2 regions of the Caballeronia sp. 11_S32 genome follow, and region 1 is predicted to be linked to the other one. Evidence: riboswitches for the same ligand, from Rfam matches in the RefSeq annotation. Region 1 holds a riboswitch; the other holds the start of a gene.
The links. Region 1 has a riboswitch for cobalamin ahead of cobW (cobalamin biosynthesis protein CobW). Riboswitches for the same ligand answer to the same signal wherever they lie in the genome.
Positions count from the first base shown of each region.

Region 2: it holds a riboswitch for cobalamin, as region 1 does, so the genes downstream of both, AC1Z32_RS17245 (TonB-dependent receptor domain-containing protein) here and cobW (cobalamin biosynthesis protein CobW) in region 1, are expected to answer to the same signal.

Region 1 is NZ_JBXOWH010000004.1:1,065,017-1,072,366, reverse strand. It holds gene AC1Z32_RS31060 (cobyrinic acid a,c-diamide synthase CobB) at 1-308, opposite strand, end outside; gene cobO (cob(I)yrinic acid a,c-diamide adenosyltransferase) at 314-916, opposite strand; gene AC1Z32_RS31050 (cobalamin biosynthesis protein) at 1,210-1,635, opposite strand; cobalamin riboswitch at 1,756-2,013, shown strand; gene cobW (cobalamin biosynthesis protein CobW) at 2,136-3,221, shown strand; gene cobN (cobaltochelatase subunit CobN) at 3,227-7,003, shown strand; gene AC1Z32_RS31035 (magnesium chelatase ATPase subunit I) at 7,000-7,350, shown strand, end outside.
Region 2 is NZ_JBXOWH010000003.1:1,210,557-1,217,906, reverse strand. It holds gene AC1Z32_RS17265 (adenosylcobinamide-GDP ribazoletransferase) at 1-687, opposite strand, end outside; gene cobT (nicotinate-nucleotide--dimethylbenzimidazole phosphoribosyltransferase) at 689-1,741, opposite strand; gene AC1Z32_RS17255 (ABC transporter ATP-binding protein) at 1,753-2,529, opposite strand; gene AC1Z32_RS17250 (FecCD family ABC transporter permease) at 2,526-3,524, opposite strand; gene AC1Z32_RS17245 (TonB-dependent receptor domain-containing protein) at 3,551-5,425, opposite strand; cobalamin riboswitch at 5,509-5,808, opposite strand; gene AC1Z32_RS17240 (ATPase) at 6,068-6,436, shown strand; gene AC1Z32_RS17235 (cell division protein ZapA) at 6,433-6,747, shown strand; RNA gene ssrS (6S RNA) at 6,865-7,046, shown strand; gene AC1Z32_RS17225 (EVE domain-containing protein) at 7,132-7,350, shown strand, end outside.

The DNA.
Region 1 (7,350 bases):
TCGGCGCTGCTGGGCGTGCCGTCGAAGAGACCCATCACGCCTTCGATGAGGATGAGATCCGCTTCGCGCGCCGCTTGCGCGAGCAGCGCGCGGCACGCATCGAGCCCGACCATCGACAGATGCAGCGAATAGACGGGCGCGCCGCATGCGCGTTCGAGAATCATCGGATCGAGAAAATCCGGGCCGGTCTTGAAGACGCGCACCTTCAGGCCGCGGCGCGTGTGATGCCGCGCGAGCGCGGCCGTCACCGTGGTCTTGCCTTGATGCGACGCGCTCGCGCCGATGAAGAGAGCGGGGCAGTCCGGCATCGCGTTCAGAACTCGACGCCGCGTTGCGCCTTCACGCCTTGCTCGCGATAAGGATGCTTCACGAGGCGCATTTCCGTGACGAGATCGGCGAGTTCCACGAGCGCATCGGGCGCATGACGTCCCGTGACGACGACATGCAGCATCGCGGGCCGCGCCTTCAATACGTCGAGCACTTCGTCGAGCGGCAGATATTCGTACTTGAGCACGGTGTTGAGCTCATCGAGCACGACCATCTGATACTCGCCGCTTTCGATCATGCGCCGCGCCTCGTTCCAGCCACGGCGCGCGGTAGCCATGTCGGCTTCGCGGTCCTGCGTGTTCCAGGTGTAGCCGTCGCCCATCGTGACGAAATCGCAATTGGCGATGGTGCCGAGAAAATCGCGCTCGGACGTATGCAGCGCGCCCTTGATGAACTGCACGACGCCGAGCTTCATGCCATGACCGAGCACGCGCACGGCCATGCCGAACGCCGCCGTGGTCTTGCCCTTGCCGTTGCCGGTATTCACGATCAGCAGGCCTTTCTCGTGATCGGCCGCGGCCTGCTTTTTCTCGTGACCTTCCTTGCGGCGCTGGGTCATGCGCAGATGCGATTCGGTATCGGTTTTCACATGATCTCCGGGTTCGAAGGGAATCGATGCGTGTGGGCGCATATGAAAGACGGCCGTATCGTACCTCAGTGGCGGCTTCGATATGCGTCGTTCGCGGGTTAATTCTGCGCTAAGAGACGGTGTGCATCATGCAGTCACCGACTTGAGGAGCAGAGAAATGGACGCGTTCTATCTGTATCTGGAGCTTGTGGCGCTTGCGTTGCTCGTCTGGCTTTGCCGCGACAAGTTCAGACGGGGTATCGTGAAGCCGCTAGACAGCAAAGCCCGCGCGCACGCGACCCTCAAGTCGCGATTCACCCTTCGCTCGCGCCGCCCTCACGCGCCTTTGCAACCGCGACGGTTACGCCGCAATCGATCGTCTTTGGCACGATGAGCGTGTGCGTATTGCCCGCGAGCAGCGCGCAAGGCTCGCATACGCCATCGACCTTCATATGCTTCGCCGCGTGATTCGACACCGCGGTGCCGGGCGCCCGTGCGATTTCATCGGCGCTATAGAAACGCAAAGACAAGCGATGACGCTCGCAGAACGTGAGCAGTCCCGCTTCGTCCCGCTTGGCGTCGATGCTCGCGACGATCGCGATATCGGCGAATGAACGCGAGCCGAGTGCGCGCCGCACGGCCTGTTCGATCGCATCGGCGCTCGTGCCGCGCCTGCAGCCGATGCCAACCGCGAGCCGCGTGACACAGACCGCATTCATGCGAACGATGACAGGTTTCATGGAGAGTAGAGATGACGTGCGCGGCACGCGCGTTCGGAGCGGGCCAACCTTATCACAGCGCAATGCCCGAATGTGCCCGGCGCAGCCGGTCCTTTCTTGACGCTCACGCGCGCGGGGCCTAGACTTTCACGCAGTTTTGGTGCTCGCGCGCGGATTCTCTCGCGCGCAGTTAAACGGGAAGCAGGGCGCGTTCCATTCGACCAGTCGAACGAGCGTCAACCTGCGCTGCCCCCGCAACGGTAAGCGATTCCCGCATAGGCGATGTTTTCATCGCCCGTGCGGGAAGCCGGCTTCGAGGCCACTGCGCTCATTGGGGGCGCGGGAAGGCGAAGCGGCGTCGTCGTCAGCCCGGATACCGGCCAGACATGAGAGGGTGCGTAGCCGCGGGGATGCGGCGCGTCCCGTGATCCATCGAATCGTGCGTTTCTCTTTTCGTCCAGCCGCGAAGTCCCTCGCCTCGCGCGAGATGAAGCGCACGCACAATCAGCCACGGAGCTACGATGCAAACCCGCAAGATCCCCGTCACGGTCGTGACCGGCTTTCTCGGCAGCGGCAAGACCACATTGATGCGGCATATCCTGTCCAATGCGCAAGGCAAGCGCATCGCGGTGATCGTCAACGAGTTCGGCGAGCTCGGCATCGACGGGGAAATTTTGAAGGGCTGCGGCATCGGTTGCGACGACGAAGCCGGTTCGAAGGACCGCAATCTGTATGAGCTCGCAAACGGCTGTCTGTGCTGCACGGTGCAGGAAGAGTTTTATCCGGTGATGGAGCAGCTCGTCGAGCGGCGCGACAGCATCGATCACGTGCTGATCGAAACCTCGGGTCTCGCGCTGCCCAAGCCGCTCGTGCAGGCATTCAATTGGCCGTCGATCAAAAACGCGTTCACTGTCGACGCGGTCGTGACTGTCGTCGACGGCCCCGCTGCCGCGAGCGGCCAGTTCGCGGCGAATCCCGTCGCCGTCGATGCGCAACGCAAGGCCGATCCGAACCTCGATCACGAATCGCCGCTGCACGAGTTGTTCGAGGATCAGCTTTCGTCGGCCGATCTCGTCATCGTCAACAAGACGGATCTCATGGACGATGCCGCGCTGCGACAGGTCGAAGCGCTCGTGCGTCCCGAGATTCCGCCCGAGGTGAAGATCGTGCCCGCGCAGATGGGCAGGCTCGATGTGCATACGCTGCTCGGGCTCGAATCCGCATCGGAAGAAAGCATTCATCTGCGGCACGATCATCACGGCTCGCCCGATGACGAAGGCCACGCCGATCATCATCACGACGAGTTCGATTCGGTCGTCGTAGAAGGCGTGGTCGAATCGCGCGAGCAGGCGCTGGCCGCATTGCATGTGCTCGTCGAGCATCACACGATCTATCGCGTAAAGGGCTTCGCCGCGCTGCCGGGCGCCGCGATGCGCCTCGTCGTGCAGGGCGTCGGGCGGCGCTTCGACAGCTACTTCGATCGCCGCTGGCAAGCCGATGAAGCGAACACGCCGAGCCGCTTCGTGCTGATCGGCGAAGATCTGGAACGCGATACGCTGCAAAGCGCCTTCGACGCCGCGCTCGCAAGCGCGCCCGTGCAGGCGTAACAGCGATGCATCTGCTCCGCACGACACCGGGAGGCTTTGTCGACGACGCGCAGGGCGTCATGCGCATCGATCAGACGAGCGCACCGATCGTCGTGCTCAGTTCCGCCGATACGACGCTCGCGCTGCTCGCGAGCGTGTTTCCGCGTCTCGAAGCCGGCTTTCCCGAAGTGCGGCTCGCGAATCAGGCGTTCCTGCGTCAACCGGCTTCCGTCGATTTCTATGTCGACGATGTCTTGCGTCACGCGAAGGTCGTGATCGTCGATCATCTCGGCGGCGAGTCGTACTGGCCGTATGGTATCGAGCGCCTCGTCGCGCTGGCGAGGAAAGAAAAGCAGATGCTCGCGATGTTCTCGGGCGATCTGACCGAGGACCCGAATCTCATCGGCAAGAGCACGGCGGATGCGCAGTTCTGCCGCGAGTTGTCGCGCTATCTGCGCGAGGGCGGCGCACGCAATGCGGAAGAGTTTCTGCGCTCGATCGCACACCGCGCATTCGGCTTCGGACGCGAGCCGCAAGCGCCGAGCCCGCTGCCTGCCGTCGCGATCTATCATCCCGAGCGCGATATTGCGGCAATCGAAGACTGGCAGGCGCGCTGGACCGAAGGCGCGCCCGTCGTCGGCATGCTGTTCTATCGCGCGCATTTGCAGTCGGGCAACACCGCCGTGTTCGATGCGCTCATCGAAGCGCTCGAAAAAGAAGGCATGAATCCGCTGCCAATCGCGATTTCGTCGCTGAAGGAAAGCGTGAGCCGCGAAGTGGTCGAGCGCTTGTGCGCGGAGCATCGCGCGTCGCTCGTATTGAACACGACGGCCTTTGCCGCGAGCGTGATCGGCGAGGACGAAGCATTCGAAGTCGCGGGCGATGCGCCCGTGCTGCAAGTCATTCTGAGCGGCGGCAATCGCGACGATTGGCAAAAGGACAATCACGGCCTGAATTCGCGCGATGTCGCGATGCACGTCGCGCTGCCCGAAGTCGATGGCCGCATCATCACGCGCGCGGTGAGCTTCAAGGGGCTCGCGTATCACTGCAAGCATACGCAAGTGGATGTCGTGCGCTATCAGGCCGATGCCGAGCGCGTGCGCTTCGTGGCCGAGCTGAGCCGACGCTGGTGCAAGCTGCGTCATACGCCGAACGCGCAGAAGCGCATCGCGCTCGTGCTCGCGAACTATCCGGCGAGCGAAGGGCGCATCGGCAATGGCGTGGGGTTGGATACGCCCGCGTCGGCCATCGGCATACTGGCGATGCTCGCGTGCGAAGGCTATCGCGTCGGCCCGATTCCCGCGAACGGCGATGCGCTCATCGCCGCGCTGACCGAAGGCGTGACCAACGACCCCGTCGTGCGCGATCTGCGTCCCGCGTTGCAGAGCCTTTCGCTCGACGACTACCTCGATGCATATCGCCTGCTTCCCGCCGATGCGCGCGCCGCGCTCGAAAAGACCTGGGGCGCGCCCGAAGACGACCCGACGTTAAGACGCGGCCGCTTCATGATCGCGGGTTATCGCTGCGGCGAAATCTTCATCGGTATTCAGCCTTCACGCTCGCGCGAGCGCAACGATTACGCGAGCTATCACGACGCCGAGCTCGTTCCGCCGCATTCGTATCTGGCGTTCTATTTCTGGCTGCGCCTGCGCTTTCAGGCGGATGCGCTCGTGCATGTGGGCAAGCACGGCAATCTCGAATGGCTGCCGGGCAAGAGCGTCGCGTTGTCGTCGTCGTGCTGGCCCGATGCGATTCTCGGGCCGATGCCGCATCTCTATCCGTTCATCGTGAACGATCCGGGCGAAGGCAGTCAGGCGAAGCGCCGCGCACAGGCGGTCATCATCGATCATCTGATGCCGCCGCTCACGCGCGCCGAAAACTACGGGCCTTTGCAGGACCTCGAACGTCAGGTCGACGAATACTACGAAGCGCTGATGGTCGATGCGCGCCGCGCGAAGCTCCTGCGCAAGTCGATTCTCGCGAACATCGTCGAGAACAGGCTGCACGAAGAGCTCGGGCTCGATGCGCCGCGCGATATCGTCGGCGAAGATGCGCTGCTCACGCGCGCCGATGCGTACCTCTGCGAATTGAAGGAAGCACAGATTCGGGACGGCCTGCATGTGTTCGGCGTGTCGCCGCAAGGCGTGCAGCGGCGCGATACGCTGCTCGCGCTCGGCCGCTTTCCGATCGGCGATGGGCAAGGCGCGAACGCGAGCCTCATCACGGCGATCGCGCGCGATCTGCAACTCCCCGCTGCCTTCGACCCACTCGATGCCGACTGGGCCGCGCCGTGGACCGGACCACGCCCGCACGCGCTTGCCGAAGTCAGCGACGCGCCGTGGCGTCATCACGGCGATACGCGCGAGCGTCTCGAATCGTTAGCGATGCAACTATTGTCGGACGATGATGCTCATGCGCCCGGTCCACATGCGGCGCTCGTGCTCCAAAGACTGCGCGGCGATGTGCTCGCGCGGCTCGACGCATGCGGACCGCAAGAGCTGATGCAGCTGAAGCGCGGCCTCGAAGGACGTTTCGTGCCGCCGGGGCCGAGCGGCTCGCCATCGCGCGGCAGGCCGGACGTGCTGCCCACGGGCCGCAACTTCTATTCCGTCGATACGCGCGCATTGCCGACGCAAGCCGCGTGGTCGCTCGGCGTGAAATCCGCCAACGCATTGGTCGAGCGCCACGTGCAGGATCACGGCGATTTCCCGCGTGCGATCGGTTTGTCGGTGTGGGGCACGGCGACGATGCGCACCGGCGGCGACGATATCGCGCAGGCGTTCGCGCTGATAGGCGTGCGGCCGAAGTGGGCGGCGGGCAGCCATCGCGTGACGGACTTCGAGATTCTGCCGATCTCCATCTTCAACCGGCCGCGCATCGACGTGACGCTGCGCGTGTCCGGCTTCTTCCGCGATGCGTTCGCGAATCTGATGCATCTCTTCGACGCCGCCGTGCAAGCCGTCGCCGAACTCGACGACGAACCCGCCGACGTGAACCCGATCCGAGCGCGCATTCTTCGCGAGCGCGACGAGCTGATCGCGCGCGGCATCGATGCGAAGGAAGCGCGGCGGCGCGCGGGCTGGCGCGTGTTCAGCACGAAGCCGGGCGCATACGGCGCGGGCCTGCAGGAATTGATCGATGCAAGGCAATGGCAGACCGACGCCGATCTTTCCGCCGCGTATCAAAGCACCGGCGGCTACGCGTATTCGCAAGGCGGCGATGGCGTCGAAGCCCGCGCGAGCTTCGGCACGCGGCTTTCGAACCTCGATGTCGTGTTGCAGAATCAGGACAACCGCGAACACGATCTGCTCGATTCGAACGACTATCACCAGTTTCAGGGCGGCATGGTCGCGGCCGTGCGTTACCTGTCGGGCGTGCAGCCGCAGACGTACAACGCGGATCACAGCAATCCCGCCGCGCCGCGCGTGCGCACGCTGAATGAAGAGATCGCGCGCGTGGTGCGCTCGCGCGTCGTCAATCCGAAGTGGATCGATGGCGTGAAGCGTCACGGCTACAAGGGCGCCTCCGAGCTTGCCGCGACGGTCGATTATCTCTTCGGCTATGACGCGACGGCGCGCGTCGTGTCCGATCATCAATACGCGCTCGTCACCGATGCCTATGTGAACGACGCCGACACGCGCGCGTTCATCACGGCGCACAATCCGCACGCGCTGCAATCGATCTGCGAGCGCCTGCTCGAAGCGATGGAGCGTGGCTTGTGGCAGGAACCCGCTGGCTATCGCGAGCAGGTCGAACGGCATCTGATCGATGTCGAACAGCGAATCGAAGGCCGACAGTCTTGAACGAAACCATTTCATCGCCGGTATTTCCTTTCTCCGCGCTCGTCGCGCAAGAGCCCTTGCAGCAGGCACTTTTGCTGGCGGCGGTCGATCCGTCTATCGGCGGCGTGCTCGTGAGCGGGCCGCGCGGCACGGCGAAGTCCACGGCGGCGCGCGCGCTCGCGGAGCTGATGCCCGAAGGAAAGTTCGTGACCTTGCCGCTCGGCGCGAGCGAGGAGCAACTGATCGGCACGCTCGACATCCAAAGCGCATTGCGCGACGGCGGCGTGAAGTTCTCGCCGGGCCTGCTTGCGAAAGCGCACCTGGGCGTGCTTTATGTCGATGAAGTCAATCTCCTGCCGAATCCGCTC
Region 2 (7,350 bases), on a different contig from region 1:
GCCGGTATAGCCGCCGATGCGTCGAACGAAATAACGTCCGATGACGAAGCGCAATACGATCAACGCGACTATCGTGAAGCAGGCGAGTTTCCAGTCGATCATGAACAGCCACGGCGCTCCAAAGCCGAGCGCCAGCGCGAACGACGCCAGACTCATCCGCTGCGCAACCGGCTTCGCCTTCCCTTCGGCGCGCACGTAGTCGAGCGTGACCAGATAGCTGATCGCGAACGCACGGCTCGCGGCGTGCGCGGCGATCATCATCCACGCGACACGGTGAGGCGGCAGCGCGGCAAGCGCCTGCCACTTGAGCGCCAGCGCGATCACGATCGCAATCGCGCCGAACGCGCCGATGCGCGAGTCGTGCATGATGCGCAACGCATCTTCACGCGTGTATGCGCCGCCGAATGCATCGACGCAATCGGCGAGGCCGTCTTCGTGAAATGCGCCGGTCAGAACGAGCGTCGCGGCCATCGAAAGCAGCACCGCGACGCCCGAGGGAAACACGCGCAACGCCGCGAGATAGACGAGCGCCGCAACGCCGCCGACCATCGCGCCGACGAGCGGAAAGTAACGCGCCGCCGCGTTCAGATATTCACGCTCGAAGCCGACCCAGCGCGGCACCGGCACGCGCGTGAAATAGCCGAGCGCGGTGAAGAAGTAGCGCAGTTCGTCGAGCGGCCGGTTCATCTCAATCCGCTTTGTTCGATACACCCGCCGATTCGAAGCTCGCCATCTCGTCGACGAACGCGACGGCCGCGCGCAGGATCGGCAGCGCGAGCGCCGCGCCCGTGCCTTCGCCGAGCCGCAAGTCGAGTTGCAGAAGCGGCGCGGCTTCGAAATGCGCGAGCATGCGGCGATGCCCCGTCTCGTTCGATGCATGCGCGAACACGCAATAGTCGAGCACGTCAGGCGCGATCTTCGATGCAACCAGCAACGCCGATGTCGCGATGAAACCATCGACGAGTATCGTCATGCCTTCGCATGCGGCGGCGAGATAGGCGCCTGTCATCATCGCGATCTCGAAGCCGCCGAAGGCCGCGAGCGTGTCGATGGCATCGCCCGCATCGCGATGCAGCGCGAGCGCGCGGCCGAGCACATCGCGCTTGTGCGCGAGACCGTGGTCGTCGAGACCCGTGCCGCGCCCGACGCATTCGTCGACAGGCAGATCGCACAAACGGCTCATCAGACACGCCGCCGCCGATGTATTCGCGATGCCCATCTCGCCGAAGCCGATCACATTCGTGCCGAGCGATGCGTGGTGCCGCACGCGCGCCGCGCCGCGCGCAATGCCTTCGAGCGCGGTGTCGCGCGACATCGCCGGCGCTTGCGCGAAGTTGCGCGTGCCGAGCCCGAGCGACAGGCGCTCGTACCCATGATCGATGGGAATCGGTGTAGCGACGCCCGCATCGACGACTTCGAGCGTCATGCCGACCGAGCGCGACAGCGCATTGATCGCCGCGCCGCCCGCCAGAAAGTTCGCGACCATCTGCGCGGTCACTTCCTGCGGAAACGCGCTCACGCCCTCTTTCGCAATACCGTGATCGCCGGCGAAGACGATCATCGCCGGACGCTCGATGCGCGGCTTCGTCGTGCGTTGAATCAGGCCCATCTGCAGCGCGATGGATTCGAGCCGCCCGAGGCTGCCGGGCGGCTTCGTCTTCATGTCGATGATGCGGCGCAGCTCGGTTTCGAGGGCGCGGTCGAGGGCGCGGGGCATCGGGATGTCGTTGAGCGTGGACATCGAAATTCCTTTCAAAAGCGATGAATGGAAGGCACGAGCGCTTCGTGCTCGCCGTCGCGGATCAGCGCGAGCGGATAGCCGAATGCCGCGCTCGCGCGTTCGGGCGTCAATACGTCGGCAACGAGGCCCGCGTGGGCGCCGCCTTTGCCGTCGAGCAGGAGCGCATGCGTCGCGAAACGGCGCGCGAGATTCAGATCGTGGCACGAGAAGATTACGCTGCGCTTGTGCTCGCGCGCGGCGTTGCGCAATGCATGCAGGCAGTCGATCTGATGATGCAGGTCGAGATGCGAAAGCGGTTCGTCGAGCAAAAGGAGCGGCGCGTTCTGGCACAGCACGGCGGCCAGCGCGACGCGCTGGCGTTCGCCGCCGGACAGCGTGAGCACGTCGCGCGCGGCAAACGATGCGAGACCGAGCAGATCGAGCGCGGCGCGAGCGGCCGCGCGATCGTCTTCGTTCTCCCAGCCCCAGCCGGTGAGATACGGAAAGCGGTTGAGCAGCACGGTATCGAGCACGGTCGCGCTGAAGGCGTCGTGCGTGGCTTGCGGCATCAATGCGCGTGCGCGCGCGAGATCCGCCGCGCGCCATGACGCGAGCGCGCGGCCATCGAGCGACACGCCGCCCGATGCCGGCTTCGCGAGCCCCGCGAGCACGTTGATGAGCGTCGTCTTGCCGGCGCCGTTCGGCCCGGCGATGCACCACGTTTCGCCCGATTCGATCGTCTGCGTGAGACCGTCGATGAGCGTGCGCGCGCCCGCGCGAAGCACGATGGCATCGAGATGCAGACTCATCGCGGCCTCCGCAGCAGCATCCACAGGAACATCGGCACGCCGGTCAGCGCCGTGACGACCCCTACCGGCAATTGCGCGGGCGCGATCACGGTGCGCGCGGCGAGATCGGCTGCCATCACGGCGAGGCCGCCCGCGAGCGCGGCGGCGGGCACGAGCATGCGCTGATCGTTGCCGAAGGCGAGCCGCAACAGATGCGGCACGACGAGCCCGACGAAGCCGATGGTTCCGGCGGTCGTCACCGCGGCTGCCGCCGCGAGCGATGCAACGAGATACACGCGCAAACGCAGGCGCTCGACTGGCACGCCGAGCGCACGCGCCGTGGTATCGCCACGCAGGAGCACATTCAGTTGCGGCGCGGCGGGAACGATCACGACGAGCGCGACCACGAGCGCGATCAACGCGGGCCACGGCGCCGCCGCGCCGTTGAGATCGCCCGTGAGCCAGAAGATCATGCCGCGCAAGCGGTTCTCGGGCGCGATGCTCAGGATCAGCGTGATCAGCGCGCCCCATCCCGATGCGATCACGACGCCCGTCAGCAAGAGCCGGGGCGAGGCATCCTGTCCGCTTTGCCAAAGGTCTTTGCGCGCGAGTCCGAGCACGATGACGATAGATGCAAAGGCGCCCACGCAAGCGGCGATATCGACGCCCCACCACGGCAGCGATGCGAGCATCGCCGCGAGCGCGAACGTCGCGGCCCCGCCGGACACGCCGAGCACGTAGGGCTCGGCAAGCGGATTGCGCAACAGCACTTGCAGCAGCGCGCCCGCCATCGCGAGCAATGCGCCCGATGCGAAGCCCGCCAGCGCGCGCGGCAGACGCAACGTGAGCACGATTTCATCGGCCAGATCGGGTGCCGCGGCATGCGCGCGAAAGAACGCGCCGATCGCGCGCGATACCGGCACCGCGACGCTGCCCATCGCGAGCGAGGCGACGAGCACGATGAACGCGGCGAGCGCGAGCGCGATCCAGATCGCAGCGGCGCGGCTCGCGCTCATCGCGCGCGGACGTTCAACGGCGCGGCTCACGACGGATGCCAGCCCAGCGTGACATAGGCGCCGCGCCGTGGCGTGTTGTACGAGTACGCAAGTTCATAGTCCTTGTCGAACAGATTATCGATGCGCGCCGTGACGTACCACGACTTCGAGATGTCATAGCGCGCCGACAGATTCACGATGCCATAGCCCGCGAGCGTCGAATCGTAATCGCTGCGCTGGCCGCTCACGATCCATTCGCCGCCGACACGCCAGCGCCCGATGGTGCGATGCGCCGTCAACGTCGCGAAATGCCGCGCGCGCCGCGTGAGTTCCTCGTTATTCGTTTCGTCGACGGGATTCTGGAACGTCACGCCCGCGCGCACGTCCGTTGCGCCGACATGCCCCGCCCACGATCCCTCGATGCCCTGCACCTTCGCGCGCCCGACGTTCTGCGCGACATAGTAGAAGCCGCCGTCGGACACATAGTCGATCAGATTCGAATAGCGCGTCTGAAAGAGCGTCACGCGCATTACGCCAAGCGCGTTCGATGCGTACTGCAACGCCGCTTCCACGGAATGGCTGCGCTCCGGCTGAATCGACGGATTGCCGCTGAACGGATAGTAGAGGTCGTCGAAGCTCGGTGCGCGGAACGCCGCCGCATAGCTCGCGCTCGCCTTCCAGTGCGCGTCGAAGTTGTACGCGTAGCCCAGATAGTAGCTGTTCGCGCCGCCGAAATCGGAATACTGGTCGTGACGCAGATTCGCCTGCAACTCGTTCGCGCCGATGCGGCCCACGTAGCCCGCGAACACCGAGTTCACGTGACGATCGGGTGCGCTGAACTGATCTGAATCGAGCGTCTGGTCGAGATGCTCATAGCCGAAGAGCAGCTTGTGCGCCTCGGTGATCCGGACATCGTTCTGCCACGTGTATTGATGATTCTCCGAATCGAAGCGGCTCGTATAGACGCCGTTGTGCTCGATGTTCGCGCGGTCCTGTCCCTGCGCGATCGTGAAGTGCGTGGTCCAGTTGTCGGTGATCCTGCCGTTTGCGAACACCGAAGCCGAGCGCACGCGGTCGTGCGTTTCGTTGATATCGGTCGGCAGGCCGTAGGCATCGTCGAAGCTGTTGATGCCGTTCGATTGCAAAAAGCGCACGCCCGCGTCCCACTTGTCGCTGAACTTGTGGCGCAGCGTCGCCGCGACGCTCTCGTTCAGATAGCCGTTTGCGTTCGGGTTCGCATTGGGCGCGATATTCGGATCGATCGACGAGAAACTGTCGGTTTTCTCGCGCGAGACGTTGAGGCTGAAGGTCGTACGGCCGTCCTTGTCGAGCGCGCCGTTCACGCCCGCCGATTGCCGCTGCGTGTGATAGCTGCCGTATTCCGCCTCGAAGTTGAAGCGCGGCGGATGCGACCCGCCTTCCTTCGTGAAAATCTGCACGACGCCGCCGATCGCATTCGATCCATACAGCGCCGACACATTGCCGTTCACGACCTCGACGCGCCCGATCTGATCGAGCATAACTTGCGATAGCTGCGCCGCGCCGAGCGACGCCGATTCGACCCGCACGCCATCGATCAGCACGAGCGATTGCGACGACGCCGCGCCGCGTATGAAAAGTCCCGAGTTCGCGCCCGGGCCGCCGTTGCGCGTGATCTGCACGCCGGGCGCGAGCGCGACGAGGCCGAGCGCATCGTCGGCGTTGGCATCGGCAATGTCCTGTTCGTCGAAGACCGATGTCTGAGGGAGAGCGTCCGCGAGCGGCTGCGGCGCGCGCGTCGCGGTGACGACGATGGGCGCAAGCGTTTGCGATGTATCGTCCGCTGCATGCGCGGTGCTTGCGAGCGGCAAACCGGCGATGGCCGCAACGAGCGTGCGACGAAGAAAGCGGCCGTCCTCGATGGCGGCCAGAGGCAAAAACATGGTGTGAGGCGTTCCCGTGGAGCATGAGCGCGGCCCCGCTCCCCGCGAGGTCGATGCGCGACGAACGCATCGCGCGATGAGCGCCGATGCGTCGAGCTTTGGCCGGTATCCGGGCTGGCGACGGATCGTCTCGCCTTCCCGCGCATCGTGCGCAGTGGCGTCGACACGTTTCTTGCAGTCGAGAACGTGCGATGAAATTCGACACGCTCGCGCCGCAAAAACGCGCATGAGACGACTTGCAACTTGCGTTGCGGTCGCTTACCGTTGCGGGGGCAGCACAGGTTGGCTCGTCCCGGTCGGACTTCGAGACTTCGCTCCCTGTTTCCCGTTTGACTGCATCCGCGAGATCCGCGAATGCGAGCACCAAAAAGTGCGGCAAGTGTAGGAGCGCGGGTGGGGGCCGTCAAGAAAGCGGCACCGGCGGATTGGCGCGGCGCATCACGAATCGAACGAGAATCGGCCGGCCTTTCCTTACGCGAGCGACGACCAGCGCTCGCGTTTTCTGCACACGAATGCAAGGCGACATGCGCTTAATCGATGGTTTAAGCGCGAGATCGCATGCTGTTACGTCTCGAAACGAGACAATTATCGGAAGCTCCGTTGAACCGCGCTAAAATGCGAGGTCTTTAGAGGACGCAGCACATGCTCAACGAACTCGAATCACTGTCAGGAAACATCGGCCGGCTGATCCAGATCAGCGAGCGCCACAAGCAGGCGCATCAGGCGCTGCAGGAACAACTCGAACAGCTGCGCGCCGACTATGCAAACATGCAGGCCGAACTCGCGCAAGTGCGCGAAGAGCGCGATACGCTGCAGTCCGAACGCGACTCACTCTCCGCGAAGATCGACGACGCGCAGGTGCGCCTGAACGCAATTCTCGAAAAGCTGCCGCGCGCGAAGTCGGGGCAACATGCCGAATCCGACAATCAACTCGATCTCCTCGAAGCCGATTCCCAGGAAGCACATGAAGCGGAATTGCACGGCGAGCATCATCAAGGAGAGAAGGCATGACGACCACGCAGATCGAAGTATCCATTCTCGGACAGCCCTATCGTCTCGCGTGCTCGCCGGCAACGGAAGGCGCGTTGCGCGAAGCCGTCGCGCGCGTCGATGCCGAGATGAACAAGGTGCGTAATGCAAGCAGCGTGCGCGGCACGGATCGCATCGCGGTAATGGCGGCGCTCTCGCTGGCGTCGGAATTGCTTAAGCTGCAGGACAGCGTGCGTCACGGCGAGGCCTTTCCCGCCGAGGAAATCCGTCACACGATGCACTCGATGAACGAGCAACTGAGCGCTGTCATTGCGCAATATGAAGCGCAGTAAGTGATGCGCGAATGGCACCGGGCGAATGTCAATCGCACGCCCGATGTCAATCGAAAAAAGAAACCGCCCGAACACTGCCGGGAAGCTGCACAAGGCAAACGATTGGTGTAAAGTGACGGTTCCCTGCCTGGTACGCCAAGGTCATATATTCCTTGAACCAATGCTACATTGGCACGGTTGCGGAACCTTGCAACATGGGCGCGCGCGTCGCTAGTCCGATGTACCCGAAGTGTTGCTTACCGCGACCAATCTTGAACCCAGGTTCAGGATGCCGGCCTAGCGGCCGTGGCGGGGACCTCATTCAAGAAACGGCATCGGATCTTCCGGTGCCGTTTTCATTTGCATCGTCGATTCAGCATCGTCGATCCTGCATAGCGAACAATCATGCGCTACTGGCTGATGAAGTCCGAACCGGACGAAGCGAGCATCGATCATCTCGCGCACGCGCCGAAAAAAACCTTGCCGTGGACGGGCGTGCGCAACTATCAGGCGCGCAACTTCATGCGCGATCAGATGCAGGTCGGCGACGGCGTGCTCTTCTATCATTCGAGCTGCCCGGAGCCGGGCATTGCGGGTATCGCGAGCGTGTGCTCGACGGCATAT